3 regions of the Clostridium septicum genome follow, and region 3 is predicted to be linked to each of the others. Evidence: riboswitches for the same ligand, from Rfam matches in the RefSeq annotation. Region 3 holds a riboswitch; each other region holds the start of a gene.
What was found. Region 3 has a riboswitch for magnesium ahead of mgtE (magnesium transporter). Riboswitches for the same ligand answer to the same signal wherever they lie in the genome.
Positions count from the first base shown of each region.

Region 1 (10,471 bases), 160 kb from region 3:
AAAGGAAACTTCAAAAGTTGTTGGGTTAAATTTAAGTGGTTTTTCGCTTTTATGTCTTATTTATAGCATATATTTATTTACTATAGAAAGAAATATATCTTACATTGATTATATAGCAATTATAATTGCAATGTATTTACCAATTATAATTATAACTATAACATATAAATATATAAAAAATGGAGATAGATATAGCTATAGAACAACACTTAAAATTATATCTATATCCATATTAGAATGGATAACTACTATTAGTCTAATAATTGGTCTTATTTATATACTAAATATAAATGTAAGTATATTTGATTTTTTACCCATATATGTAGTAGGAATAGTTGCAGCAATAATTAGTATGGCACCAAGTGGGTTGGGAACTTTTGATTTAGTTTTAATAGTAGGACTTGATAAATTTAATGTGCCTAAAGAGCAAGTTTTATTACTAATAATTTTATATAGAATAAGCTACTATATTATACCTTTATTAATAGGAGTAATATTATATTTAAGTGATTTATTAAGTAAATTAGTAAAAAATGAAAATATGGAATAGTTGAAATTATTATATTTTATTATTATTTAAATTACAGTAACTATTGTGCAATCTCTTAAGCCTCTATAGATATTTGGACAATTACAATATATACTAAATATAGTAAGTAATTGGAGGTAACTATGAGAGGACAACATTACACAGACGAACAAAAGGAACAAATATTGCAAGAGGTTAAAGAGGTAGGAAATGTTTCTTTAGTAGGAAGAAAACATGGAATATCAACTAGTACAATTTTCACTTGGATAAGTAAGTCAAAAAATAGAAATCAGATAAAAACTAAACCAGGTAGAAAAACTTCAGTTGAGGGAAAAAGTAATGAAGAAGAAATAAATGAAGTGACCCAAGAAAATGATAAGTTGAAGAAAATTTTAGGGGAAAAAGACTTAGAAATATCTATTCTTAAAGATCTATTAAAAAAAGCAAACCCTCAATTGAAGATAAAATAAAAATTGCTAATAAATATATAAATTTAGGCTACTGTATATCTCTAGTTTTAAGAATAGTTAAGCTTAGCAGGTCTACTTATTATTATAATCTGAATTATAAAGTTAAAGATGAAGATAAAGTAAAAGCCGTAGGGCGTAAGCCAGTTGGATATTCATTAACTATAGATAGTATTGATTAGATTTTAAAATAAAATTTATTCAGGTAGCACTTTTTAAGGGGGGTTAAGCAAAATAAAAATCCCGAAACCATCTATTTTAAATAGGTTACGAGATTTTTAAAAACTATTTGGTGCCGGCAGAGGGAATCGAACCCTCACGGTAAAACCGCATGATTTTGAGTCATGTGCGTCTGCCAGTTCCGCCATGCCGACTTACTGCTTACATTTAGATATGATATCATAATATAATAAAAATTTCAAGTTTTATTTTTTTATTCCTAAAAAGATAAAATTTTTACAAGAAAATCTTGTTAGTATGGACAAGTTCTGATATTATTAAAGAGGATTAATTTAACCCAGTGGGTTTAATTTTGACCCAGTTATGTGTAGTCTACATATTGAACATATAGTTAGTAGGACGAGACTGCAACTATTTAATAATTAGGGAGGAATCAATGATATGATGTATTCAAGAGAAGTTGAAGAAATGTGTGTTGTTGCTAAGGGACCTAATCATGGTCCAGCACCGATTCCTGTAGAAGGAAGATGGGTACAATCTAAAGAAGTTAAAGATATTTCAGGTTTAACTCATGGTGTGGGTTGGTGTGCGCCACAACAAGGAGCTTGTAAGTTAACTTTAAATGTTAAAGATGGAATAATAGAAGAGGCATTAGTTGAAACAATAGGATGTTCAGGAATGACTCATTCAGCTGCTATGGCTTCAGAAATATTACCAGGAAAAACTATATTAGAAGCATTAAACACAGACTTAGTTTGTGATGCTATAAACACAGCTATGAGAGAATTATTCTTACAAATAGTTTATGGAAGAACTCAAACTGCTTTCTCAGAAGGTGGATTACCAATAGGAGCTGGACTTGAAGACTTAGGAAAAGGATTAAGATCTCAAGTTGGTACTATGTACGGAACAGTTGCTAAGGGACCAAGATACTTAGAAATGGCAGAAGGTTATGTAACTGAAACAGCTTTAGATGCTGATGGAGAAATCATCGGTTACAAATTTGTTCACTTAGGAAAGATGATGGAAATGATTGCTAAGGGAATGGATGCTAATGAAGCTTTAGTTAAAGCTACAGGACAATACGGAAGATTTGATGACGCTGTTACAGTTATAGATCCAAGACACAAATAATATTGTAAGGAGGAATAGAAACATGGCATTATTTGAAAGTTATGAAAGAAGAATTAACCAAATTACTCCAGTATTAAAGAAATACGGAATGGAAAAAATAGAAGATGCTAAGGCTGTATGTGACGAAAAGGGAATCAACGTTTATGATATCGTTAAGTCAACTCAACCAATCGCATTCGAAAACGCTATGTGGGCTTACACTTTAGGTGCTGCTATAGCTATAAAGAAGGGCTGTGTAAAGGCTGCTGATGCTGCTGAAGCTCTAGGAGAAGGACTACAAGCATTCTGTATCCCAGGATCAGTTGCTGATGATAGAAAAGTTGGTTTAGGACACGGAAACTTAGGAGCTATGCTTTTAAGAGAAGAAACTAAATGCTTCGCATTCTTAGCAGGACACGAAAGCTTCGCTGCTGCTGAAGGTGCTATAAAGATAGCTGAAAAAGCTAACAAAGTAAGAAAAGAACCTTTAAGAGTTATATTAAACGGTCTTGGAAAAGATGCTGCTTATATAATTTCAAGAATTAACGGATTTACTTATGTTCAAACTAAGTTTGATTACATGACTGGTAAATTAGAAATAGTTAAAGAAAAAGCATACTCAAACGGACCAAGAGCTGCAGTTAAGTGCTACGGTTCAGATGACGTTAGAGAAGGTGTTGCTATAATGCATCACGAAGGAGTTGACGTATCAATTACTGGTAACTCAACTAACCCTACAAGATTCCAACATCCAGTTGCTGGAACATATAAGAAGGAATGCGTAGAACAAGGTAAGAAGTACTTCTCAGTTGCATCAGGTGGTGGTACTGGAAGAACTCTTCATCCAGATAACATGGCAGCAGGTCCTGCTTCATACGGTATGACTGATACTATGGGAAGAATGCACTCAGATGCACAATTCGCAGGATCATCATCAGTTCCAGCTCACGTTGAAATGATGGGTCTTATCGGAATGGGTAATAACCCAATGGTTGGAGCTACAGTTGCAGTTTCAGTTGCTATAGAAGAAGCAATGAGCAAGTAATATAATTTTTATTTATAGTACACATAATATTTAAATTATGTGTACTATTTTTTTTTTTTTTTATTAATTATTTATAATATTTAAAAAAGTATTGACATTTTTGAAAGTAAAGAATAGTATAATATTGTAAAAGTAAATAGGCCTCGGTAGGTGAGGTTACTACAAGGATACGGGTCGCTGCCGTAAAAGGATGGAAACATCTTTCACTGGTTAGCAGGTTTTGCCGAACAAAGAAGGTTTAACTTAATGCGATTACATTGCCTTGCAGAGCTAAAACTCGAACGAGAAAGTATAAGTAATAAGTGTATTATACCTTTGTCAAGTTTGAGTTTGACAGGGTTTTTTTTATTTTTAATATTATTTATTAAATTTAGGAGGTGAAAAAGAATGGAATCTGGAAATAGCAGCACGGGTAATAATAAGAAGTTTAAATCTGAAGATAGTGATGATTTAGAGTATAGGAGATCAATCTTTTTCACATCGAATAAACATTTCTATTTTCATGTCTAAATTATTTTTATTACCAAAGTTACTATAATTCCAATTTTAAATTTCTTATGTTTTTAGTTAAAAAAGATAATTTTTTAGCTTTATTTACTGTTGTCTTTTTTTAAGAATTTAAAAATATTTAGTAATGGAGGTCTAGAAATGTTAAAAGAAAAAATATTAACAAATAATTTAATTAAATATGGAAAGATGAGTAATAAAACTCTATATGATATTTTAAATACAAATATAGAAGGAATTTCAAATGAAGAAGTAAAAAATAGAATTAATAAATATGGATATAATGAAGTTATTCACCAAAAGAGAAAGCTTTGGTATGCAGAACTTTTAAAATCTTTTATAAATCCTTTTAACTTAGTATTGATAACATTAGCTATAGTTTCAATTTTTACTGATGTTATTATAGCAACTAAAGATGAAAGAAGCTTTAAAGCAGTTATAGTTATAATAACAATGGTAACTATAAGTGCGATTTTAAAGTTTTTTCAAGAACGTAAATCAGAGGAAGCCACTAGTAAACTAAAGGCTATGGTAAAAACAACAGTAGCAGTTAAAAGAAAGAATAAAGAAGTAAAAGAAATAGATATGATTAATATTGTTCCTGGAGATATAGTTTATCTTTCAGCAGGGGATATGATTCCAGCCGATATGAGAATTATTTCATGTAAAGATCTTTTTGTTAGTCAATCAAGTTTAACAGGTGAATCAGAACCAGTAGAAAAGTTTACAATTTTAAGGGAAAGAGATAGGGGAATAGCTTTATCTGATTTAGATAATATTTTATTGTTAGGAACCAATATAATTAGTGGAAGTGCTATAGGTATTGTTTTAGCTACAGGTAATAATACGTACTTTGGAAGTATAGCAAATGAAATAGTAAACAAGGAAGAGAGTACAAGTTTTGAAAAAGGTGTAACAAAGGTGAGTATGCTCCTTATAAAATTTATGATGATAATGGTACCTATAGTTTTTGTAATTAATGGCTTAACTAAAGGTAATTGGTTACAAGCTTTCTTATTTGCAATTTCAATAGCAGTAGGTCTTACACCTGAAATGCTTCCTATGATTGTTACTACTAATTTAGCAAAAGGTGCAGTTACAATGGCAAAAAAGAAAACTGTAGTTAAAAAATTAGATGCAATTCAAAATTTTGGTGCTATGGATATTTTATGTACTGATAAAACTGGTACTTTGACTTTAGATAAAATAGTAGTTGAAAGGCATTTAAATGTAAATGGAGAAGAAGATTTAAGAGTATTAAGGTATGCATATTTAAATAGCTATTATCAAACAGGATTAAGAAATTTAATGGATGTAGCAATCCTAGAATTTGGAAAGAAATTAGGCTGTGATAATAATGAAAAGAAATTTGAAAAGGTAGATGAAATTCCATTTGATTTTTCAAGAAGAAGAATGTCAGTTGTATTAAAGGCTATAAGAGGAAAAAGACAGTTAGTTACAAAGGGAGCAGTAGAAGAAATACTTGGAATTTGCTCTTATGTAGAAGTTAATGGAGAGGTATTAAAGCTTACAGAAAAAATAAAAGAAAATACATTAGCTATGGTAAATAAATTAAATTCAGAAGGCATGAGGGTTATAGCTGTGGCACAAAAAAATGATATACCAGATGAAAAAAATTTTGGAATAAAAGATGAAATTAATATGGTTTTAATGGGATATATAGCGTTTTTAGATCCACCAAAGAAATCTGCAAAGAAAGCTATTGAAGCATTAAAAAATAGTGGTGTAGATGTAAAAATACTGACTGGAGATAATGAATCTGTAACTAAAAAAGTATGTCATGAAGTTGGAATTAATGTTTCAGATATATTACTTGGTGGTCATATAGATTCTATGAATGATAGTGAATTAGCTTTAGCAGTGGAAGAAATTAATGTTTTTGCTAAATTATCACCATTACAAAAGTCAAGGATTATAAAAGTACTTCAAAAGAATGGACATGTTGTTGGATTTATGGGTGATGGAATTAATGATTCGGCAGCTCTAAAGCAAGCAGATGTTGGAATTTCTGTAGATAATGCTGTTGATATAGCAAAAGAAGCTGCAGATATTATTTTACTTGAAAAAAGTTTAATGGTTTTAGAAGATGGAGTTATAGAAGGAAGAAGAGTTTTTGGAAATATAATAAAATATATAAAGATGACAGCAAGTTCTAATTTTGGAAATGTATTTTCTGTATTAATAGCAAGTGCTTTTTTGCCATTTATGCCAATGCTTCCAATACAACTTTTAATTCAAAATTTACTATATGATTTTTCACAGTTGTCTATTCCTTGGGATTCAATGGATTGTGAATATTTATCAACTCCAAAGAAATGGGAGGCAAGGGATATTGGAAGATTTATGATTTTTATAGGACCTATAAGCTCAATATTTGATATTTTAACATTTTTAGTTATGTGGTTTGTATTTAAAGCTAATTCAGTTGAGATGCAAAGTTTATTTCAAACCGGATGGTTTATTATGGGGCTATTGTCTCAAACTTTAATAGTTCATATGATAAGAACTGAAAAAGTTCCATTTATTCAAAGTAGAGCTAATAGGCCTGTAATTTTATTGACAGTATTAATTATAGCAATAGGTTTAATAATGCCTTTTACTAATATTGGTAACTTATTAGGCTTTACATCATTACCATTAATGTATTTTCCAATTTTGTTAATATTATTATTAAGTTATTGTGTATTACTTCAAGCAATTAAGGGGAAATATATAAGAGAATTCAAGAAGTGGTTATAGAATAAAAAAATAAGACTTCTAAAGACGAGGTCTTATTTTTTTATACGTATTATTTGTAATTATTATAATGGAAAATATGCATATGTAAATGTTATCACATAATTTAATTAAAAAAAACAAAAAAATATTCGTATAATTACTTGGCAATTATCGAAAAATGATGTATTATAGTTCATGGATTCATAAAAATATACGAAAGAAGGGACGGTTTTATGGAAAATACGAAAAAAAATAATTATTTAGATAATTATTTTCATTTAACCAAAAGTGGAACAAATGTAAAAAGAGAAATGATAGCAGGTATAACTACCTTCATGACTATGGCTTATATATTAATAGTTAACCCATCAATTTTATCTGCAGCAGAAATGGATAAAGGGGCTGTATTTACAGCAACTGCAGTTTCAGCAGTAGTTTCTACATTAATAATGGGACTATATGCTAAGCTTCCATTTGCTCAAGCACCTGGAATGGGATTAAATGCCTTTTTTGCATTTACTGTAGTTTTAGGAATGGGTTATTCTTTTCAATTTGCTTTAACAGCAGTATTTTTAGAAGGATTAATATTTATAGTATTAACTATATTTAATGTTCGTGAGGCAGTAGTTGATTCTATACCTAATAATATTAAAAAGGCAATTTCAGTAGGTATAGGATTATTTATAGCATTAATAGGTCTTGAAGGAGCCGGTGTAGTTGTTAAAGGAGAAGGAACTTTAGTTGCTCTTGGAGATATAACTAAAGGTAGTGCTTTACTTGCAATTATAGGTATAGTGATAACAGGGATATTAATAGCTAGAAATGTAAAGGGAGCTTTATTTTTAGGAATGATTATTACTGCAATAATAGGAATTCCTATGGGAATAACACCTATTCCAACAGATATATTAAGTGCTCCACCATCATTAAGTCCAATTTTTATGAAATTTGAATGGCATAATATTTTTTCTTTAGATATGTTAGTTGTACTATTTACTTTATTATTTATGGACATGTTTGATACTATAGGAACTTTAGTTGGAGTTGCAACAAAAGCAAAGATGTTAGATGAAAATGGTAAAGTTCCTAATATTAAAAAAGCTTTATTTGCAGATGCTATTGGTACTACACTTGGCGCATGTCTTGGTACAAGTACTGTAAGTACATTTGTTGAAAGTGCTTCAGGAGTTGCAGAAGGTGGAAGAACTGGATTAACAGCCGTATCTACAGCCGTAATGTTTGCTTTAGCATTATTCTTTGCACCATTATTCGGAGTTATAACTCCAGCTGTAACATGTTCAGCTTTAGTATTAGTGGGACTATTTATGTTAGAACCAATTCTTGAAATAGATTTAACTGACTGGACAGAAGCAATACCAGCTTTCTTAACTATAATAATGATGCCTTTAGCATATAGCATATCAGATGGAATTGTTTTTGGTGTTATATCATATATAATAATTAAGTTGTTTACTGGTAAGGTAAAGGATATAAGTATTACTACAGTAATTGTAGGGATAATATTTATATTAAAGTTTATAATTTAATAACTTAAAAACATGAGCATATTTTTTTATTTCATTTCAATTAGATAGAGCGATAGTATTAAAAATTGCTATTATTTAAATTGATAAAATAAAAAATATGCTTTTAATTTTGTTATGAGCTTAATTTAAGTTTATAAAAACACTCAGAAATAATAGTTGAGAATATAATAAGATTTTTGAGGGGAATATATTAATATTGTATAAAAAAATACAATGAACAGCATGTTTAACAATAAATTTATAGGCAAAATTTTAATATAATAATAAAAGAAAAATCTGAATTTTTTTAATGTTGTCGAACTATGAATAGATTGGTAAAATAGTTAATATATATTTATTATATTATAATTTTAGAAAGTTGAAATTTTAGGAGGAGTAGATATGACAGACAACTCTAAAAACATTAGATGGTATAACCTTGCGTTAATGGCCTTTGTATCTGTTTGGGGTTTTGGTAATGTTGTTAATAACTATGCAAACCAAGGACTAACAGTAGTTGTATCATGGGTGTTAATAATTGCGTTATACTTTGTGCCTTATGCTTTAATGGTTGGTGAATTAGGATCAACATTTAAAGATGCAAAAGGTGGAGTTAGTACATGGATTAGAGAAACTATGGGACCTACAGTAGCATACTTTGCTGGATGGACTTATTGGGTAGTACATATTCCATATTTAGCTCAAAAACCACAATCTGTTCTAATAGCGTTAGGATGGACGGTTAAACAAGATGGAAGTTTAATAAAGAATATGCCTACATTACAGGCACAGGCAATAACTTTAGTTGTATTCTTAATTTTTTTATGGATAGCATCTAGAGGAGTTACATCATTAAAGAGAATAGGAACTATTGCAGGAACATCAATTTTTATAATGTCATTATTATATATTTTATTAATGGTAGCAGCACCTGCAATAAGAGGCGTAGAACCAGCTACAACTAATATTACATTTAAAACAATTATGCCAGAATTTAATTTTGCATATTTTACTACATTATCTATGTTAGTTTTTGCTGTTGGTGGTTGCGAAAAGATATCTCCATATGTAAATAATATGAAGAATTCAAGTAAAGAATTCCCAAGAGGAATGATTATATTAGCTGTTATGGTTGCAGTATCAGCTATTTTAGGATCAGTAGCAATGGGAATGATGTTTGATTCTCATAATATTCCAAGGGATCTTATGATGAATGGACAATACTATGCATTCCAAAAACTTGGAGAGTATTATGGTGTTGGTAAATTATTATTAGTAATTTATGCTTTAGCTAATATGCTAGCACAAATTTCAGCATTAGTATTTTCAATAGATGCACCATTAAAGGTTTTACTTTCAGATTCAGATTCAAAATATATACCGAAGGCTTTAACTAAGACAAATAAACATGGTGCTCCAATAAATGGATATTATATGACAGCTATATTAGTTGGAGTGTTAATTATAATTCCAGCACTTGGAATTGGTGATATGAATACATTATTTGATTGGTTATTAAAATTAAATTCAGTAGTAATGCCACTTAGATATCTATGGGTATTCTTAGCCTTTATAATGCTTAAAAAAGCAAAGGATAAATTCCAATCTGATTATAAGTTTGTTAAGAACGATAAGTTTGCTTTAATAACAGGTATTTGGTGCTTTATCTTTACTGCTTTTGCGTGTATTATGGGGATGTTCCCAAATGGAGTTGAAACTTATTCAAAGCAATGGTGGTTCCAAATAGTGCTTAATGTACTTACACCATTTGTATTATTAGGTTTAGGATTGATATTACCTAAGATAGCTTCAAAAACTAATAAGACAGTTTAATTTTAAGTTGCTAACATTTGTTAGCAACTTTTTTAATGTACAGGAAAGTATAACTTTTATTATTATGATAATAATAAATAATGAAACAAAATAATTAATAAATAATATTTAGCTTTAAGAGTTAAATAAAACTACTTTATAAAATAAATTATATCACTTGTTGAAAAATTCAAATTATTGTTGTATAATAAGGACAAGCAAAATAAAAGATAAGTTGAGGTAGTAATTTATGAATAGTGGATTTAAAACTTTATTATACATATTAGGTGTGTTTTTAGTTATTACATTAATATTAAATTTAGCAATTACAATATTACCATGGGCTTTATTATTTGGAGGAATACTATATATTTTCTTTAAAATTAAAGGTTGGTTTATTAAGAGAAAATTTCAAAAAAATTCAAGTGAGTATTATAATAGAGAAACATCATATAGTCATGTAAAAGTTGATACTGTAAATACAGATGATGTAGTAGGGGATATAATTGACGTTGACTATGAAGATGTAAATAAGAAATAGACTGAAAAAGCC
Region 1 is NZ_CP023671.1:2,954,398-2,964,868, forward strand. It holds gene CP523_RS13650 (lysylphosphatidylglycerol synthase domain-containing protein) at 1-550, shown strand, start outside; gene CP523_RS13655 (transposase) at 673-999, shown strand; tRNA gene CP523_RS13660 (tRNA-Leu) at 1,287-1,370, opposite strand; gene CP523_RS13665 (iron-sulfur cluster assembly scaffold protein) at 1,618-2,310, shown strand; gene CP523_RS13670 (GGGtGRT protein) at 2,333-3,334, shown strand; M-box (ykoK) riboswitch at 3,470-3,631, shown strand; gene mgtA (magnesium-translocating P-type ATPase) at 3,983-6,601, shown strand; gene CP523_RS13680 (NCS2 family permease) at 6,814-8,127, shown strand; gene CP523_RS13685 (amino acid permease) at 8,509-9,939, shown strand; gene CP523_RS13690 (DUF3329 domain-containing protein) at 10,169-10,459, shown strand.
Region 1: linked by a shared signal. The riboswitch ahead of mgtA (magnesium-translocating P-type ATPase) and the one ahead of mgtE (magnesium transporter) in region 3 are both predicted to bind magnesium.

Region 2 (10,471 bases), 1.0 Mb from region 3:
AAATTCTTCATCATTTGCAAAGTAATCTAAATTATCTTCTTTTAATTCATATTCTTTTCCTTCAAAATTAAACTTATATGTCATAAATTAATCTCCTTTTTACTATTGATTTTTACTATAATCAACATTAATTTATATAAATTAGTTTAACATACCTTAATATTCTTTGCACCTATAAAGATTTTTTGCATTAATTTTAAAAATTTATTTTATAGGAATTTGTATTTCTGTTATGAATTCATTTTCTATAGATGTTTCGTGAACATCTAATTTATATATTTCTATTGGATCATCTAATATTTCATAAGAATTTCTTTCTATAAACTCAAACATTTCTTTTAAATAAATTTTATTTTTACTATAGGCACCTTTATATGAATATGTAACATATTTACCTTCTTTTAAAACTAAATTGTATCCTTCATCTAAATCCTCTAAAAGACAAAATACAGATTTATATTGATTGTATATACCTTTATCTAACTTATTTGAATTATAAATCGCACCAATATGATTATTTCCTAAAAGGTAAAATTTCTCTTCATATTCCTTTTGAAGTTTTTTAACTAAAAAATCTACTTCTACATCTCTTGATATATCTCCATTTAACTTTAATGCTTTTCTTTCTTTTATATAAACAACTTCTACTTTATTAATTAAACTGTTCTCTATTACTTCTTCTATATCTTTAAGCCTTTTAGATATATTAGCTTTTTGTTTATTTAAATCTATTATTTTTTTGTTTAATAACCGTATTTCTTCATTTAACATTTCTTTAGTAGAAGTTATATTTCTATTATTAATATATTCTTTTATCTTTGCCATTGAAAAATTTAACTCTCTTAATTCTTTAATTAAATTTAACTTCCATATATCACTAATACTATATAACCTATAATCATTTGTATCTCTAATAGGCTTTAATATGCCTATTTCCTCGTAATACATTAGAGAGTCTCTTCCAATTCCATAAATCTTAGAAATTTCACCTATCTTATAATACTCCTTCATAAAATCTCCTTATTTCTACTAAAATAAATTTGACCTTAGTATTATACCATAGTTTATATTTATTAATAGGTAGTATCAAATTTCACTTAAGGAGTTATACAATGAAGGAAAAAAAAGAAAATATAAATGATAACCTCACACTTAGAAAAAAATTTATTAAATATTTGCTACCATCAGTAGCTGCAATGTGGGTATTTTCATTATATACAATGATAGATGGAATATTTGTTAGTAGAGGTGTAGGTCCCGTGGCTTTAGCTGCTGTAAATATATCTATGCCATTTGTTAATTTTATATTTGCACTTTCTATGCTTTTTTCAACAGGGGTATCTACTGTAATTGCTATTTATTTAGGACAAAAAAAATTGGACAAAGCTAGAGAAGCTTTTAGTTTTAATGTGCTTTGTATAATAGTAGTATCTATTTCAATTACTATTATAAGTTTAATAAATATAGATAAAATAACATTATTTTTAGGAGCTACAGATGCTACATTTCAATTAGTTAAAGATTATTTAAAGATTATAATGATTTTTAATGCTTTCTTTATAATTTCTTATTGTCTTGAAGTATTAAGTAAAACTGATGGATTTCCTCATTTATCTATAATAGGAATGATTATTTCAGCTGTAACAAATATAGTATTAGATTTTATTTTTGTTATACTATTAGGCTTTGGAATTAAAGGAGCTGCTTTTGCAACAATAATATCACAAGGTGTTTCTTGTTTATTTTTCTTAATACATTTTTTAAGTTCTCGTGGAAAATTGAAATTTGTTAAATTTAAAATTAATTTTGAAATGCTAAAGAGAATATTATATATAGGCTTTCCTGATGCAATTACCGAATTAACATCTGGAGTAGTAATACTTTTATTTAATCAAACAATTTTAAAATATATTGGAGAAGATGGGATAATAACTTATAGTATAATTTCCTATGTAAATACTTTAGTTATAATGACAATGATTGCAATAACTCAAGGTATGCAACCACTTTCTAGTTATCATTATGGAAAAAATGAAAATAATGTAGTAAAAAAACTTTTAAAGATGAGCATAAAAACAATTGCTTTTTCTTCAATATTTATATTTATGCTATGTATTGTTTTTGCTAGTCCAATAGTATCTATATTCTTAAAGGGACAATCCCCTGAATTATTTGCCTATTCAGTAAGTTCCTTTAGAATATTTTCTATTACTTTTTTAGTTCTTGGTTTTAATGTTTTAACATCAGGTTACTTTGCTTCAATTGAAAAAACTTTTGACGCCACTATAATTTCTTTGTCTAGAGGCCTTGTTTTAATTACTATTGTTTTAATTGCTATGACCTCTTTATTTGGTGAAAAAGGAATTTGGATTTCTACTTTAATTTCTGAATTATTATGTTTAATAATTTCAATAACATTACTTTATAAAAACAAATTATCTTTTTAAAAAACATTTGATAAAACCATTTGATATATAAATTATATTTTTAACAAACTGAAAAGGATTATCGTACGATAATCCTTTTATATTTAAAGTCTAAATTATTTTCTTAATTCATATTTTAACTCATTTAATAACTCAATTTCATTGGTTATAATACTTGTAACACCAAACTCAATTGCCTTTTTCATATCTATTTTATTATTTATAGTGTACGGATTGACTTTAATATAATTTTCCTTTAACTCATTCATTATATTCTCATCAAATATAGAATAATAATACGGATGATAACACTCACACTTTATATTTTTCAAATATTCATGAACATTTACAAGTGTTGTTTCAGTTAATGCTCCTGTAATTATATTTTTATTTAATGCCTTAACCTTTAATAAACTGTAATGATTAAATGAAGATATAATTACTCTATTTTCAATATTATATTTTCTTATTAAATCTAAAACTATTTCCTCCAACCCATGATATTTTATTATACTATTTTTAAGTTCTATATTTAACACTTTTAAACTAGAATCTTTAAATAATATTATTAATTCCTCTAAAGTTGGAATTTCATGATTATTTTTACTTCTAAAAGACTTTAATTCATTTAAAGAATAATCCTTAACAAACCCTTTTCCATTCATAGTTCTCTCTAAAGTTTCATCATGAATTATAACTGGAATACCATCCTTTGATAACTGCACATCGGTTTCAATACCATCTGCTCCAAACTCTATAGCCTTTTTAAAAGCTATCATTGTATTTTCATCATATTTTCCACTATATCCTCTGTGAGAAATATTTAAAATCATTTCATATCCTTCTCTCTATAATAAAATTATGCCTCTAATAATTTTATCATATCTTTTATCCTAATTATTCCCTTTTTATTTTTTCTTTTTATTATAAAGTTAGATAGAGATTTATTTTTTGAATAGTAAGTGTTATTTCCAATTGCTATTACTATACCTAAAGCTGTTCCTTTTACAATTTCTGTTCCCTTCAAACATATATTATCTAATTCTGTTATTTTTTTATTTAGGTAATAATCTCCCCGTATATTCTCATGTTTCTTTACTAAAGTATCTCTTCCTGTTAACGTATACTCACTAATATATAAATTGTTACAATGTATAATTCTAACATCTGCTGGTACATATTCACCTATATTTAAATGTATTACATCTCCAATAGTTAAATATTCTACTGATACCAATATCTCTGCACCTTCTCTTGTTACTTTATAGTACTTTTTTTCTTTTATTTCTTTTAAGGAATTTTCTATTTTATTTTCTCCATATTTTTTTCTTCTTAATTCTGCTTCTTCATTACTAATTCCTCTTATACTAGTTTTCAAAATCCTATATACGTCATTTATATTTATTTTGCTAAACCTAATTAATTTATCTATTGATATATTGCTATTTCTTCCGTTAACCATACCCATACCTCCCAAATTACAATAGTAAATAAATATAACTTTTAACATTACTTTATTAAACCATTTTAGAGATTATCTTAGATTATACTTAAGAAATAGTAGATGCTATAAAGATTAAAGGTTCTAGAAATTTAGGCTAGGAATTTTCTACCTTGGAAGAATAGACCTTACTTCCATTTCTTTGATGAACTATATATTTTAAACGCTCTCCACTATCACTCTCTAAAATGTACTCTGGTTCCATTCTTCCACCTCCAAAAATATATTTCTTTATAAAAAATAAACCCTTGTTTGTACTTGAACAAACAAGGGTATTATTTAACTAATAAATACACTTTCTCGTTCAAGTTTTAGCTCTTTAAGGCAATGAAATTGAATTAAATTAAACCTTCTTTGTTCGGTAAAATTTGCTAACCAGCTTAGAGTGTTTCCACTCTTTCACGGTATCAATCCGTATCCTTAAAGTAACCTCACCTACCGAGGATTATTTTATTTATAGTTTATTATATTTAAAATTGTTAAATTTGTGACTATTTCTTAAATCCTTAATAATATTTTGTTAATCTCATCACTTACCTGTAATCTCTCTTTATATATCCAGTTTACATCAAAATCTAAACCAAATATTTTACAAAAAGAATAATACATATTTATTCTTTGATAATAACATTCTAATTCATCTAAATTTCCCTTATAACATTGTGGTTTTGTAATAGTTTTATTTTTAATTACAAATAATTCTTCTACATAATCTAAAAATGTGTCCATAAGTTCATTTTTTGAAACATCAAAAGGTACCTTTAATAACTCCCATTGAATACTTTCTTTAAGCTTATATCTTTTAATATTTTCTAAGATTATTAGATATTCATTTATATCCATTTTTCTATAAAAATCAACCTTTTCCTCTCTAGTTGCCCATAAGGCCAGCTTTTCATTTAAAGGTAGTCCCTGTACTTTTAAAATAGCTTCAGATGGACCTACTACAGCCTCTTTTATTACTCTATCATTTTCTTGTAGCTTTTCTTTGATAAATTTTTGATTATCTCTAACTGTAGCAACATAGCCTACTTCATATATTCCTTTTCTTCCTGCTCTACCTGCAACCTGTTTAACTTCCTGTGATGTTAAAGGTCTTATTTCTTCTCCATCAAACTTTTGCAAATCTAGAAATATTATTCTTTTTATTGGAAGATTTACACCCATTCCAATAGCATCCGTTGTAATTAATATTTTATTCTCTTTATTTATAAATTGATCATATTGCTTTCTTCTAACCTCTGGAGGTAAATCTCCATATATTATACTTGCTTTTATTCCCAAATTAGAATACTGCTCTGCTAAACTTAAAACCTTCTTTTTAGAAAATACAACTATTGCATCTCCTGCGTCTGCCTCAACATTATTAAAGTTTCTATTTTCAACTTCTAAAGGTATATTTCTTTTATACTCCTTAAATTCATAATCATCGCCACAATCCTCTATTATCTTTTCTAGTATTTCCTTTGCATTTAATGCTCCACAAATATGAATTTCATTACATCTTAATCCTAATAATGCTCTACTCCAAGCTGCTCCCCTTTGTGAATCATCAATCATTTGAATTTCATCGATTATAGCAATATCATACTCCTCATTTAAATTTACCTTTTCTATTGTACATGATATATGAGTAGCATTATTATTAATTAATTCTTCTTCTCCGGTTAATAAATTACATACTACTCCTTCATTATTTAATTTCTCATAATTTTCTAAAGCTAATATTCTAAGTGGAGATAAATATATTCCCTTTTTAGCACTTTTAAGCCTTTCCATAGCAGTATAAGTTTTTCCTGTATTCGTTTCCCCTAAATGTATGAAAATTTTTCTTCTCATACTTCTTGCAACTTTATATTCCTCTTTAGGATTAGCTGGGAAGTTTTCTTCAAACTCTTTAGATATAAGTTTAGGTATGTGTTGTTTAGTTAATACTGTCATAAAACCAGAATTTATAAAAACATTCTAATTTCCTCTTAATACTTGATAAAAATCAAAATCTGTATTATTTTTTCTATTATAATCATCTAAGATTCTCTTTGATATATATTCTAATAACTCTTCATATCTTTCATATAAATCTTTATATTCCTTAAAGCCTTCTTTTTCCATATCTTTAAGATGTCTTATTTTTTTTCGAACCGCTGACTCATGTTCAATTAAAGCACCTATCTTTGAATTGTGAACTATTTCTTCAATTTGATTTATTTGTGATTTAAGTTTTTTAAAATCTCTTTGCATTGCATTCTTTTTCAACTTCTCACCTCTTAAATATTTACTACTTTTAATTTTCCTATAAAAAATATTCAGTACATAAATAAAAAATCCTTCTTTAGTCATTTATACTCTTTAAATTATTATATTCTAAATCTGTCTATACTTATACTATTTATTATTAAATATTACTTTAAATAATTAACATTATTACATATTAATATTAAATTTATTAATTTTCTAAAAACTATTGATATTATTTATTTTACTTGATATAAATATAATAATACTTTTTTCAAAGGGAGGAATAAAATTGAGAGTGTTTGAAAAACTTAATTCTAATAATTATAATCCGCATGACTTTAATAACAACGTAAATTATTTCATTGGAGGTAATCCTATTACTTCATTTAATAAAGAATCTAAATTTCCTAATATACATCCTACTGTTTTCATAGGTTCATTTTCATCTATAATAGGTGATGTTACTATTTCTGAAAACGTATTTATAGCTTGTAATGCTGTTATTCGTGCTGATGAAGGGACTCCTTTTTTTATTGGTGTTAATACAAATATTCAAGATGGTGTTATACTTCACGGATTGGAAGATGGAAAAGTAAATGTAGATTCTAAAGAATATTCAATTTATATTTCTGATAATGTTTCATGTGCTCACGGAGCTTTAATTCATGGACCATGCTTATTACATAGCAAGTGCTTTATAAGTTTTAATTCTATTGTTTTTAATGCGACTATTGGTAAAAACACATATGTTTCTCCAAATGCAATTGTTACAGGTGGAGTTATTGTTGCAGATAATAAATTTATACCACCATCTATGATTGTGGATACTCAAGAAATTGCAGATATGTTACCCCAACTACCTAAAGATAAAGAGGATTTTTCTGAAACCGTTAGAAAGATAAATAAAGAATTTCCAGCTTCATATACTACTATGTTTGGATCTGCTAGATGTAGCTGTGGATTATGTTATAATCCTTCAAAAATAATGAATAATTTTTAAGCCTTAGTAAACCGATACACCCTTAATAAAAATAGAAGATAGTAAACTTTCTATCTTCTATTTGAAAATGCCTATAGCTCTTACTGGACATCCATCTGATTCCTTAAAATTTAAAGGTGTTGCTATAAACATAAACTTTCCATATAAATTATTAAGATTAGTTAAATTCTCTATTATTATCTTTTCCTTTGATAACAATATTTTGTGTATATTAAAATCCTTTGAATGGACTTTATCTACAGATATAGTATCTACCCCTATTCCTTTTATATTTAACATAGATAACCATAATGCAGCTTCTTCTGATAACACTGGAAAATCATTAAAATATTTTTCATTATTCCAATATTTCTCCCAACCTGTTTTTAATATTAAAAACTCACTTTTCTTTATTTCCTCTTGGTATAATTTTAAAAACTCTAAAGTAATTTCATTTTCTTTATTTTTAGTTACATCTAAAATAAAAGCATTTCCTAGGAAATTTTCTACAGGAAATTCACTTAATTTTTTACCTTCTTTAAAGATATGATAAGGGGAATCCATATGTGTTCCATTATGTGAATATATATTGATATTTGTTTCATTATAACCAGCTTCTTCTATAGAAGATACCTTATTAAAATTAGGTCTTTCTTTCTCTGAATAAACTGTCATACTTCTTGTAATTTCATGAGATAAATCAAATACTTTCATTTCTTTCATTCCTTAATATAGCTTTTAAATATCTATGGTATTTTTATTATTATTATAATTTGTTTTTTTACTCCAATGCTTAGTCTTCTTCTTAATCCAATTATAAAGTTTAAATAATATAGGATAATTTTTTTCTTCTTCAATTTTCACTTTTAATTCAGTCATTAACATTATAGGTTTAAGTAATTCTATGGTATCATAGTATCCTTCTCGTATTCTTATTCTTTTTGATTCCTCATCTAAATTTAAAGTTCCCTTAATTACATTTTCATCTAACTTTTTAGGAGCTAATTCTATTATTTCTGTATTAGGATATAACGACCTATCTATTCTACTTTCTTTAGATAATAAAACTACTATAATGATATCACATCCTTCACCATATACTGGTTGAATAGGAGTGTTATCAGCAACTCCACCATCTATATATTTATGTCCTAAAATTTCTGTACAATCATATATAAGTGGTAAGGATGCAGATGCAACTACCATTTCTTTGGCTAATTTATCATCATAATCATTTATTTTAAAATACTTAGCTGTAAAATCTGGCAATTCAGTACATGCAGCATAACATATTTTTTTACGCTCTTTCACTCTAGAAATATCTAAATATTTATCTATTATTTCTTTTGCCCCATCTTTAGGAACCGCACCCTCTTCTAATTTTTGTAACATATATTTTTTAGCTATGTTTAAGTACTTACCACCTATTGCAAGCTCAAACCCCTTTTTAAAAAGTTCAAATTTACCTATAGGGACTAGTTTGTCCATAGTTACTTCGTCCCATAATTCTTCTGCTGCATACATATCGTCCTGTGCAAATAATACAGCATTAAAAGCCCCTATAGATGTCCCTGAAAAAACGTCTATATATTTGTCTATTTCTAGCTCTTTTAGAGCTTTCCAAACACCTAATTCGTAAGCACCTTTTCCGCCACCACCTGACAATACTAATCCTATTCTCATTTTAACCTCCTTTTTAAGAAAAATTTCCACCTTATTTTAATATATACATTATTATAAGTTAATTCTTATCTTTTTTCAAAAACTTATAAACCTTTATTTTAATAATATATTACTAAAATAAAAATGTATCTAAATAGAAAAATCTTTCCATTTAGATACATTTCAATTTATATTGTTATTTACTTTTAATTTCTAAATAAAAATTTGCTTCTGTTAATTTTTGATATGGATATACCCATAAGGCTCCTATTCCTAAGGTTAAAGCACTTACTAACCACCAGCCTAAAAAACTTAACATTAAAACAAAGTAATCAAATTTATAGCCTATCATCATTTCTCTACTTTCTGATAAACATTGAATAATTCCTTTTTCATTATCTTCACTTAAAATGAAAAATGTTTGTGAAAACATTAAAGCAAATATAAGTCCTGGTACAACTAAAAATATAGTTCCTATTCCTATTATAATTCCAAGTAAAATATTTAATCCTAATGTTTTAAAATAAACATTAAACCCTGAAAAAAGATCTGTAAACTTTGCACTACTATCTTTTTTAGTTAAATTCAATAGAAATTTACTTATACCTAAAGTAAGAACTCCACTTAACAATAATGATGATAAATCTAATATTATTTCAATATTATTATTATATATACTATCACTATAACCAAATATACTAATAATTAAACTATAAACAAGAATAGTGATTATTGCTAATCCCCAATTTCCTCTTAATTGATCTTTTGAATTACTTTTTAACTCTCTTCTTATTATCATACTTAGCCACCTTCCATAAATATTAACTATTAATCTTATTATTAGTATAAATTAATTTTTAAAACCTACATTTTAAAAATTTTATCTAAGTATGAATAACATTAAAATATTTTTAATTTATTAGTTTACTTTTCAATAGCTCCTGTATAATCTAAAATTCCTCCTCTTAAATTATATAATTTAGTAAATCCTTCATTTTCTAAAATATCGCAGGCTACACTACTTCTCATTCCTACTTTACAATAGACAAGTATTGGATTATCTTTATGATTTTCTAAAGTTTCCATCTCCCATTCCAAATCATCAACAGGTATATTTATAGCATTAGGTATTCTATTTTCCTTAAATTCAGTAAATCTTCTTACATCCAATATAAGAAGTTCTTTATCTTCTTTTATTAAATTTTCCGCTTGTATATTACTAATAGATTTTGTAAATTGCAAACTTTTCACCTCTTTTTAATTATAATTAATTTAAGCTAATTATAATCCTGTATAATTTTAAATTCAATGAAATATATTTGCAATTTTCTAAATAAATAACATTTTTACTAACTAATTTTCCTTATTATTTAATACTTTTTCACCTTGCTCTTCTTTTATATTTTCTATCACTATTTCTTCATTAACTTTATTATTATCCGAATTATTTATATTACCTTTATTTTTTGATAAATCTTTTACTAAATCTATAATATCTATTCCTGTTAATGAATTTATTACTTCAGGAATTTCAGCCATTATATTAGTAATATTTTTAGTTACTTTTGATGCTCCACCTTGATTTCCATTATCTATAATAACCATCTTTTCAGTTTTTCCTAAAGGTTCTGAAACATATTTAGCTACTTCTGGTAGCTTATCTGC
Region 2 is NZ_CP023671.1:748,807-759,277, forward strand. It holds gene CP523_RS03375 (DUF3785 family protein) at 1-84, opposite strand, end outside; gene CP523_RS03380 (MerR family transcriptional regulator) at 205-1,011, opposite strand; gene CP523_RS03385 (MATE family efflux transporter) at 1,113-2,447, shown strand; gene CP523_RS03390 (glycerophosphodiester phosphodiesterase) at 2,543-3,259, opposite strand; gene CP523_RS03395 (P-type ATPase actuator domain-containing protein) at 3,286-3,888, opposite strand; M-box (ykoK) riboswitch at 4,216-4,377, opposite strand; partial or broken gene CP523_RS03400 (SUV3 family DEAD/DEAH box RNA helicase) at 4,426-6,183, opposite strand; gene CP523_RS03405 (LbetaH domain-containing protein) at 6,461-7,165, shown strand; gene CP523_RS03410 (cyclase family protein) at 7,223-7,867, opposite strand; gene CP523_RS03415 (patatin-like phospholipase family protein) at 7,883-8,827, opposite strand; gene CP523_RS03420 (DUF975 family protein) at 9,003-9,605, opposite strand; gene CP523_RS03425 (rhodanese-like domain-containing protein) at 9,731-10,048, opposite strand; gene CP523_RS03430 (flotillin family protein) at 10,160-10,471, opposite strand, start outside.
Region 2: linked by a shared signal. The riboswitch ahead of CP523_RS03395 (P-type ATPase actuator domain-containing protein) and the one ahead of mgtE (magnesium transporter) in region 3 are both predicted to bind magnesium.

Region 3 (10,471 bases):
TTATACTATATTTATGTATCAATGTAAATTGTATAATATTTACATTAAATAACCAATAAATACTGTTGCTAAGCCTAGGAAGAAGAAAAATCCTAATACATCTGTAAATGTAGTAACAAACACTGATGATGCTAAGGCTGGGTCTACTTTAAGTTTCTTTAATATAACAGGTACTAGGAAACCTGAAATAGTTGCAATAATCATATTTAAAAGCATGGCAATTCCTATTACAACTCCAAATATAACTTTTCCTTCCCATATATATCCTAGAATTGCAATTAACAATCCTATTACTAGTCCAGTAATAACACCAATTCCAATTTCTTTAAATAAAACACGTTTTACATTTTTATAATTTAACTCTCCTAAAGCTAATCCTCTAACTATTATTGTTAAAGTTTGAGTACCAGCATTTCCTCCCATACCTGCAACTATAGGCATAAATGTTGCTAATGAAACAACTTTTTCAATAGTTCCTTCAAATATTCCAACTATTGAAGAAGCTAGTATAGCAGTTAAAAGATTTATAAATAACCATGGCAATCTACTTTTAACAGATTCTGATAATGTTCCATTAATTTTTTCACCTTCTGCTACGCCTCCAAGACGATGAATATCTTCTGTATTTTCATCCCTTAAAATTTGCATTACATCATCTACTGTTACTATACCTAAAAGTCTATTAAAAGTATCTACAACTGGAATTGTTAAATAACCATATTTTTCAAATATATGTCCAACTTCTTCTTGATCCATATCATAAGGAATACTTACTAAATTTTCTTGAACTATATCTGAAATTAAAGTGTCAAAATTACTAGTAACTATATCTCTTAGTGAAACTACACCTTTTAACTTATCTAAAGAATCAATTACATATAAATCATATATATTTTCTGCTTCTTTAGATGTTTCTTGCAAATATTTTAAAGTTTCTCTAACTGTCATATTATCTTTTACTGATATAAACTCTGTAGCCATTATACCTGCAGCTGTATCTGGATCATAGCTTAAAAGTTGGCGAACCATTCTTGCATCTTCTGCTGTCATTTTAGCTAAAATTTTATTTGCTTGACTTTCATCTAATATTCCAAGTAAATCAGTTAATTCATCTGATGACATTTCTTCAACAATATTTTTCTGCTTATTTTCTGAAAATTCCATAAGTATATGATATTTTTCTTCTGCATCAGCTTCATCTATAATAGATGCTATAAATTTCTCTGATAATCTATTTAATATATCTTTTCTTTCATCTATATTTTCTCTTAATACATCTAGTATATCTACTGGATGAGCACCTTCTATATATTTCATAACCTTATCTTGAGGTGCATGTAATAAAAATCTTCTTAATTCATTCTTATTCATTTCTAATTTCATAACTTTTCCCCTTTTTAGTATAGGGATATTAAATTATACGTGGTATAAATAGATTCTCCCCAATATTTAATTGTCTTTAAAATTTTCCCCAGATACGAATCCATTAATACCACCTCCTTAGAAATTCAAATAAAAAAAGACTTTTTGCTCTACACAAAAAGTCTTGTAACTTCTTTTTAACTCGTAGAGCTTTAGCACTATAAAGCGTAGACAAAATGTCAGTTACATTAAAAATCACCTTAGCGATGATTTCTGTTAACCCATTGGAATCTCTAGATTTTTCTGGGCAGCAACATATTTCCTTATAGGAGCCTCACCTAACAATTTTTATTTTATTGACTAACTAATCTTACACAACTAAATATAATATGTCAATATATTTTTTACTTTAAATTTTTTAAAAGATCTGCAAATGGATTATTTATATCCTCTTCTGCTTCCTTCTTCATTTTTCTCATTATATTATTAACTTCTCTTTTATTCATTTTATCTGATTTTTTATCAAATCGCTTATTAAATACTGATGCCTTTTCTCTAAACGTGCAATTAGTATTTGGACATACATATATTTGACCGTCTCCATGTCCTCTAAGTTCTAATTTCTTTTTACATTCAGGACATCTTGCATTAGTATTTCTACTTACACTTTCTCTATATCCACACTCTCTATCTTGGCAGACATTCATTATTCCATTTTTCCCTTTTACTTCAAGAAGGTATTTACCGCAATTTGGACATTTCTTTCCTGTTTTATTATCATGAACAAATTTGCTATTAGCTATTTTTACATCTTCAACTAAAGCTTTTGAATAATTTCTCATTTCTTTTATAAATTGATATGAATCAGCTTTTCCCTTACTTATTTCATCTAATCTTTTTTCCCATTTAGCTGTTAATAATGGTGATTTTAAGTCATTTGGAACTAATTCTATCAATTGCTTTCCTTTTGAAGTTGGATATATCTCCTTTCCTCTTTTCTCTATAACAAAAGAATTAAATAGCTTTTCTATTATGTCAGCTCTTGTTGCAACTGTTCCAAGTCCCCCTGTTTCGTTTAATGTTTTAGCTGAGGCTTTATCTACATTAACATACTTTTGTGGATTTTCCATTGCTGAAAGTAATGTAGCTTCATTAAATCTAGATGGTGCTGTTGTAAAGTTCTTTTTAACTTCTACATTTTTAATTTTTAAAACTTCTCCTTTATTTATAACAGGAAGAGTTTGCTCTTTTATATCATCTGAAGATTCATCTTCATCTACTTTATCATAAAGTCTCTTCCATCCCTTATCCTTTTCTACCTTTCCTTTAGCTAAAAGTCTTTCTCCATTAGCTTCACCTTCTAAAGTAGTTTCCACATAAACATAAGCTGACATAAGGTGGCTTAAAAATCTTTTTACTACTAATTCATAAACCTTTCTTTCTTCTGAGCTTAAAAGAGCTAAGTTTCCTCTTTCTTCTGTTGGAATTATAGCATGGTGATCAGACACTTTTGAATTATCTACAAAACTCTTATTTCCTTTGATATCTTTCTTTAAAAGATTTTCACAAATTCCTCTATATTCTCCAATCCCTACTGCTTTTATTCTATCTTTTAAGGTTCCTACTATATCTGTTGTAATATATCTTGAATCTGTTCTTGGATATGTTAAAACCTTATAATTTTCATATAACCTTTGCATTACATTTAAAGTTTGTTTTGCAGAAAATCCCCAAAGTCTATTACAATCTCTTTGAAGTTCTGTTAAATCATAAAGTGGTTTAGGATAAACTTTTTTATCCTTGCTATTAACATTTACTATATTTACATCTGCATCTTTAAGTTTAGCTTCAACCTTTTTACTAAATTCTAAGTCGAAAATTCTTCCATTATTATCTTTATTAACCCACGTAAATTTACATTTATCTGTTTTTACATTTATAGTATTATATTCTTTAGGTTTAAAGTTTTTTATTTCTTCTTCTCTTTGAACTATCATTGCTAAAGTAGGAGATTGTACTCTTCCTGCTGAAAGTTGTGCATTATATTTACATGTTAATGCTCTTGTTACATTAAGTCCTACAAACCAATCTGCTTCTGCTCTACATACTGCTGCTTTATAAAGATTTTCATATGCCTTTCCTGGCTTTAAATTTTTAAAGCCATCCAAAATAGCTTTATTAGTTTGTGATGATATCCATAATCTCTTAATTGGCTTTTTACATCCAACTTTCTCTATAATCCAACGTGCTACAAGTTCCCCTTCTCTTCCCGCATCTGTTGCTATAACAATTTCGTCAATATCACCTCTAGTCATTACCTTTTTTACTTCATGAAATTGCTTTGATGTTTTTTTTAGAATAGTTAATTTCATGTATTTCGGCAACATGGGTAATGTTTCCATACTCCAAGTTTTATATTTATTATCATAGCCTTCTGGGTCTTGAAGTCCAACTAAATGACCTAATGCCCATGTAATTATATATTTATTTCCTTCAATATATGAACCCTTATTTTGATTGCAATTTAAAACCTTAGCAATATCTCTACCAACACTTGGCTTCTCTGCTAAAACTAATGTCTTTCCCATAAAAATTCCTTTCTTATTTCAACTAGAAATACTCTTGTTTATATTTTATTAATTATATACTTCATAGTACTATGTAAAATCATTTTTATCAACTTTTTCTAATTTTATATAAAAAAGCCATAGCATTTTTTGGCTACAGCTTTTCTATTAATTATTCAATTTTCCTAATTTATCTTTTATATCTTGTAATTTATCTAAAGTTATCTTATTTTTGTCTATATCTTTAACCTTAGATACTACATCATCAACAGAGCTCTTTAAATTATCAATATTATCTTTTATAGAGCTATCTATTGCCCCTTCTTTCTTAGCCGTTTCTTTTAATGATTCAATAGTTTCGGTTATATTATTTATCTCATCTTCTATTTTCTCTTTGTCTTGTGAATCTTTAAAATCACCAACACTTTTTTTAACATCATCTAGTTTATTTTTTAACTCATCTATATTGTACCTATCTTTATAACTATTTAATTCATTTTCATTTTTATTATTTTCATTTTTAAGTTCTTCTTTTTTTTCTGATATTTTATCACTATCTATTATTTCATTTACTTTTTTAAATATATCATTATCACTTGATGATTCTTCCTTTTTAGATGTTTCTTCTGGTGCATTTATAGGACCTGTTGAACAAGAAACTAATCCAAATGAAACTAACGATATTATTGTTGAAATAACTATTACTTTTATATTCTTCATTTATGCTACTCCCCCTAGAATTACTATTTAATAGAATTATTATACTCTCTTAAACTAATTATTCAATCTAAAAGACTTCAATTATTCTACTATATATAACAATGTAAATGTTAATATTATTAAATCCCTCTATATTTCTCGTATTTTATATTAAAATTCTTTAGGCTTTACATATTCTCCATCATTTCTAGACCTTTTTAATTCATCTTCAGTATAAAGTTTATACTTTCCTAAATAATCTATTTTATATGTTCTAAATATTTTACTATTAATAATCTTCTCAATAATTTTTCCTCCCAAAATTCAACTTTTATACTATTTATTATCCCTGAAAAAATTTTTATTATTAATAAAAGACTGTAGACCTAAATAAAATTCTTGTCTACAGCCTTATTAAAAATTTAATCTTCATTATAAATATAATCAGTAACATCGTCATCTAAACCTAGTTTTTTCTCTATTAAATCCTCAATATCAACTTTATCATCTATATCATCAATACCTAACTTTTCTTCAATTATATCCTCTAATTCATCATATGTTTTCCATTCATTATCCTTTATTCCTAATTTATTTTTTGCTTGTTCTAAAATCTTTATTTCTATTTTATATTCTATTTCATCCTCTAAATCTTCTATATAATTTTTATTTAACTCACTATTATTTTTTTCATTTGATAAAGCATTTACTCCAACTACTCCTCCACCAATAATGATTGCTCCTAATAACAATGCTATTAATCCATTTTTCATAATGCTTCCTCCTAAATTAATATATTAATTTATAACTTTCTTAACTTTCACTATATAATACAAACTATTAAGTAGCTTTAGGTACTTTTTTATAATTTATCTGAAAATTTTTATTAAAATCTAAAAAAAGTCAAGAAGTAAACAAATTTACCTCCTGACTTTTCATTAATCTAAATCCTTCAAATCATCATCTTTATTATCATCATTACTTTGCTTTTCATTTTCTTCTAAATCGTCATCAGCTTTATCCTTTGAATCTTTATCTTCTTCAAATCTATCTTCTAGTTCATCCATCATTTCTTCTTGTAATTCTGCATTCCAAAAAATATATTTATCTTTATTTTTTATTGCATCTAATATTTCATCAACAGTTAAATTTTCAATGATTTCTTCTAGTTTATTATCATCAAAATCTAAAGATGCTGAATATCTTCCTAATGAAATTCCTTTTTTATCAGAATCACTTATACTATTACTATCTCCTTTAATAAAAGCAACGTCATTATCATTAAATGTATTTTTTATAACTCTTTTGACACGATCCTCATACTGAATATTTTCGGAAGTATCTACAAAAGCAAATCCAAATAACAATGATTTACCTCTTAAAATATAATTTTTCTCTACTAATCTTTGTTTTATTTCTAAAATTCCATCATTTATATTTTTACCCTTTATTCCTGTGAAATCAATACTACTACCATCCTTATTAATTCCTTTTATATCTATTATATTTTGATTTTCATCTAATTCTATTTTAATACTAGGATTAACATCTAAACTAACCTCTGCATATGGGGAGATAGATTTAAAATTAAAATATACCAATATTGATATCATAAGTAAAGCAACAATACCCATAAATGGTTTATAATTAAATTGTTTGACTTTTTTATTAATAATATCTTCTTTTAAATATATTATTTTATCCCCCACATTAATGCCATTTTTAAATCTAATTCTAACCATTGATCCATCATCATTCATTACTATAACTATGTTATCTTTTATTTCCATTACTAAACATTTAAACATAAATATCCCCCTTATTTTTTTATCCATAACTTTAAATTTCTAAAGTTTTTATAATAAATAATAATACCTGTAGTAATAAACTTTTTACTTCTTTTTATTACTTTTTCTGTTACAGTAAACCTTAAGGATATTTTTTTTATAGGTAATCTTTTCTTCTCAAATAAATGATCTGTCAATTCTTTTACTTTACTTACCTTTTCAGATAACTTTAAAGCATTCCTTCTAGTATCTTCATGTTTTGGTGCTTCCTCTACTAAATCATCTAGTGTAAACCCAAACTCCCCTATTTCACTTTTAAGAATATTTATTTCCCTTAAAAGCTCCTCTTTATCTTCTCCAACATTGGTGTGATCTTCTTTTATCTCTATACCTTGTGCAATTAATTCTTCGAAAGATACTTTATTATTTTCCTTGTTTTCTCTTTTTAAATAATTTTTTATTCTACTTGAAATAACTAATTTACAAAAAGATAAAAATCCACCTCTATTATCCTCATATTTTTCTACAGCTTCATTAAAGGCTAATAATCCAACACTTAATTCCTCACTATTTTCTAAAGAAACATATTTACCAGTAGTTTCCGATATAGATTTAATAATAAAAGGCATATATTCTTCAATTAAAAAATTAATATCTCCCCTATAGTCTTTGCCTAAACTTCTCTCTACATCATTAATCATTATAATAATATCCACCTTTTTGTTTTCTAATATAATGTACAACTGTAAATATTATTTTAGGGACTATATATAATACTATTTAAAATAAATTTATTAAATTGCTATAAAATTTATATTAATCCACCGTCAATTCTTATTATTTGACCAGTTAAATATTTACATTCATCATTACATAAAAATAATACTGCTTTTGCTATTTCAGATGTTTTTCCAAATCTTCCAGCAGGTATTTCCTCTTCTAATTGTCTTACATCATCATCTTCTAAAAAAGAATTCATTTCTGTATCAATTACTCCTGGAGCTATAGCATTTACTCTTATTCCCATTGGTGCTACTTCCTTTGCAAGTGATTTTGTAAATAAATTTATTCCTCCCTTACTTGTTGAATACATAACTTCACAGGAAGCTCCAACCTCTCCCCACATTGATGAAATATTTATTATGTTTCCCTGTCCTTTACTTATCATATGTGGAAGTGCAAACTTACTTAAATACATTGCTCCTAGCATATTAATTCCTATTAAATTATTTATTTCTTCACATGATGAATCCATAAATAATCCTATTTTAGATATTCCAGCATTATTTATAATAATATCTATTTTTCCAAAGTTTTTAATAATATCATCAATTATATTTTTACAAGTTTCAAAAGAAGAAATATCTCCTTTTGAAAGCTTGCCATAACCACCATTTGCTATTATTTCTGCTAAAGTTAATTCTGCTCCATTATCATCTTTTGAATAATTTACTATCACTGATGCTCCACTTTTAGCAAGCTGTAGTGCTATTTCCTTTCCAATTCCTCTTGATGCTCCTGTAACTAATGCTACTTTTCCTTGTAAGTTAATCATTTTATTCTCCTAATCTCTATAAACACTCTTTAATTACTCTTTTTACATTTCCAAAAAATATTTTATCTATTTCACTTTCTTTAAATCCTTCTTTTATTAAAGCTTGTGAAAGCTTTCCTATTTCACCTATATTTTTAATTTCAACTTCATTTTCTATTCCATCAAAATCAGTTCCTAATGCTAAAACATCTATTCCACCTACATTTTTAACATGTTTTAAATGAGCTATCATTTCAAGCATATCTGGAATTTCTTTATCTCCTAAAAATGGAGCACAAAAATTTAATCCCATTACTCCCCCTTTATTAGAAAGCTTAACTATCATATCATCAGTTAAATTTCTGGGGTGATTTGTTACAGCTCTTGCATTTGAATGTGTTGCTATAAAAGGTTTTTTACAAATATTAACCAAATCATAAAATCCCCCATCTGATAAATGTGAGCAATCTGGAATAATACCTAATCTTTCCATTTCATTAACTATTTCTTTTCCTTTTTCGGTTAATCCCTTATCTTTATATTTATAATCACCATTAGGATATCCTATACTATTTTTAAAATTCCATGTTAATGTTATAAACCTTATTCCTAGATTATACATTTCCTTAACTCTCTCTACTTTACCCTCTAGTACTTCACCTTCTTCAATGGCTAAAAATGCTCCTATTTTCCCATTAGCATTAGCATTTTCTAGCTCACTTAAATTTCTAACAATAACTATATTCTTTGCATTTTTATCTATTTCACCTATAAAATTGTTATACATTTTCTTAAATTCTTCATATGGATTATCTACTATATTAAGTTCTATAAAATTTGCAAAAACTTGTGCTAATGCTTTAGATTTCCTAAGCTTTTCTATATCTACTTTACATATACTTTTGTTTAAACTTAAATTTTCATATAATAATCTACTAGCTGTATCACAATGTAAATCAATGCTTGTCATTTCTAAAAACTCCTACTTTCTTTTATTATTTTTAATTTCTTCAGCTTCTCTAAGCATTCTATTTCTTTCTTCCCTAGTCCAAAGTAAATATTCCTCTATATTTAAAGGTCCGTAAATAACTTTTCTTCTTACCCATAAAACTCCAGCCTCTTGCACCTCTACACTCCATTTTATTAAAGATATTTTACCATTTTCAACTTCTATAGCTGTCATGGCATAAGGTAATACACAACACCCATCATTAAAATAAGGCGGATCTCCTTTTCCTGGTAATCTACTATTATGAGTATGACCACAAAGAATCATTTTCTTTCTTTCTTTTGCCCACCTTAAGAGTTCTCTATCAACTTTGCTTCCTCTAGTATTACTTCTAGCTGGACTTGTTGGATCTTTAAAACCAGCTATTCCATTTAAAAATTTCCATACATATCTTACTAAAAATCTAGAAATCATCCATAGCTGAGAATTAATAAAATCTACTTGATGTCCATGAATAACTAAAAATTTTTCATCTACTGGAGAGTATCTAAAATTTATAGCCTCATAAAATTTTAAATCTTTTATAAAATTTAAAAATTCTTTCCCATAATCATCTCCGCACTTTTTTAAAGATTTATATTGCTTAGAATAAAAGCTATCTCTTCCTTTTATTATATCATGATTTCCATAAAGCATAAAAAGCCTATTATTTTCTTTGAATTTATTTAATAATTTAAAAATATCTTCATAGCAGTATGCAATATCACTATAATTTTTATTTTTCCAAAGTTCATCACCATCTCCTACTTCAACATATGTAAAGCCTTTTTTATAGTAATGATATAATGCTGCTTTATATATATTTTTATTTGGTAATTGTGCATCATAATACGTTCCATCACCTCTATGAACATCTGATATAAAAACTAATTTAGAACTATTATCAAAATTTATCTCTTTTGCTTTATCATATAAAAAATCTAATTTTTTAAACATAAAAACCCCTTAAATATTTATATTATAATATTTTATTATCTAAGAAGTTTCATTGTGATTTATAAAAAATATTTTTTATTACATATAATCTAAATCATTTTGTACAAACTAACACTATAAAAAATTTTTTAAATAAAGGAGAGAATATTGTGGCTAAAAAGTTTAAACTATTACCATTTTTAATATTAATAACCTTAATTTCATCACCTGTTTCTAAAGTTATAGCTTATACAGAAAAAGAATCTTCTAGTTTTACTAAAGATGAAATTAAAACTTTAGAAAGCTCATCTGGAACTGGTACTTCTGAAAAGGTTAAAGCTGAATTTAAAGGATTACTTGAAAAATTATTTTCTGAAAGAAATGAAGCTGTAGTCTGTGGTGACTGTGAACTTCTAAAAAATTTTTATGACTTAAATATAAAAGTAAGTTTATGGGCATATGAAAGTGAAGCTAAAAAAACCCAGTATTTAATAAATTGGTCTGAAAAACAATATGTTCAATTTAAAGACTTAAAATCTAATGTTAAAATTAGAAAAGTTGTTGAAAAAGAACCTGGACTTTTTGGTATTATATGTGA
Region 3 is NZ_CP023671.1:3,117,808-3,128,278, reverse strand. It holds gene mgtE (magnesium transporter) at 40-1,383, opposite strand; M-box (ykoK) riboswitch at 1,556-1,715, opposite strand; gene CP523_RS14400 (DNA topoisomerase III) at 1,767-3,950, opposite strand; gene CP523_RS14395 (hypothetical protein) at 4,098-4,649, opposite strand; gene CP523_RS16065 (hypothetical protein) at 4,800-4,949, opposite strand; gene CP523_RS14390 (hypothetical protein) at 5,051-5,401, opposite strand; gene CP523_RS14385 (anti-sigma factor domain-containing protein) at 5,567-6,436, opposite strand; gene CP523_RS14380 (RNA polymerase subunit sigma) at 6,448-7,116, opposite strand; gene ymfI (elongation factor P 5-aminopentanone reductase) at 7,227-7,970, opposite strand; gene CP523_RS14370 (dipeptidase) at 7,987-8,919, opposite strand; gene CP523_RS14365 (metallophosphoesterase) at 8,932-9,894, opposite strand; gene CP523_RS14360 (amidase domain-containing protein) at 10,044-10,471, shown strand, end outside.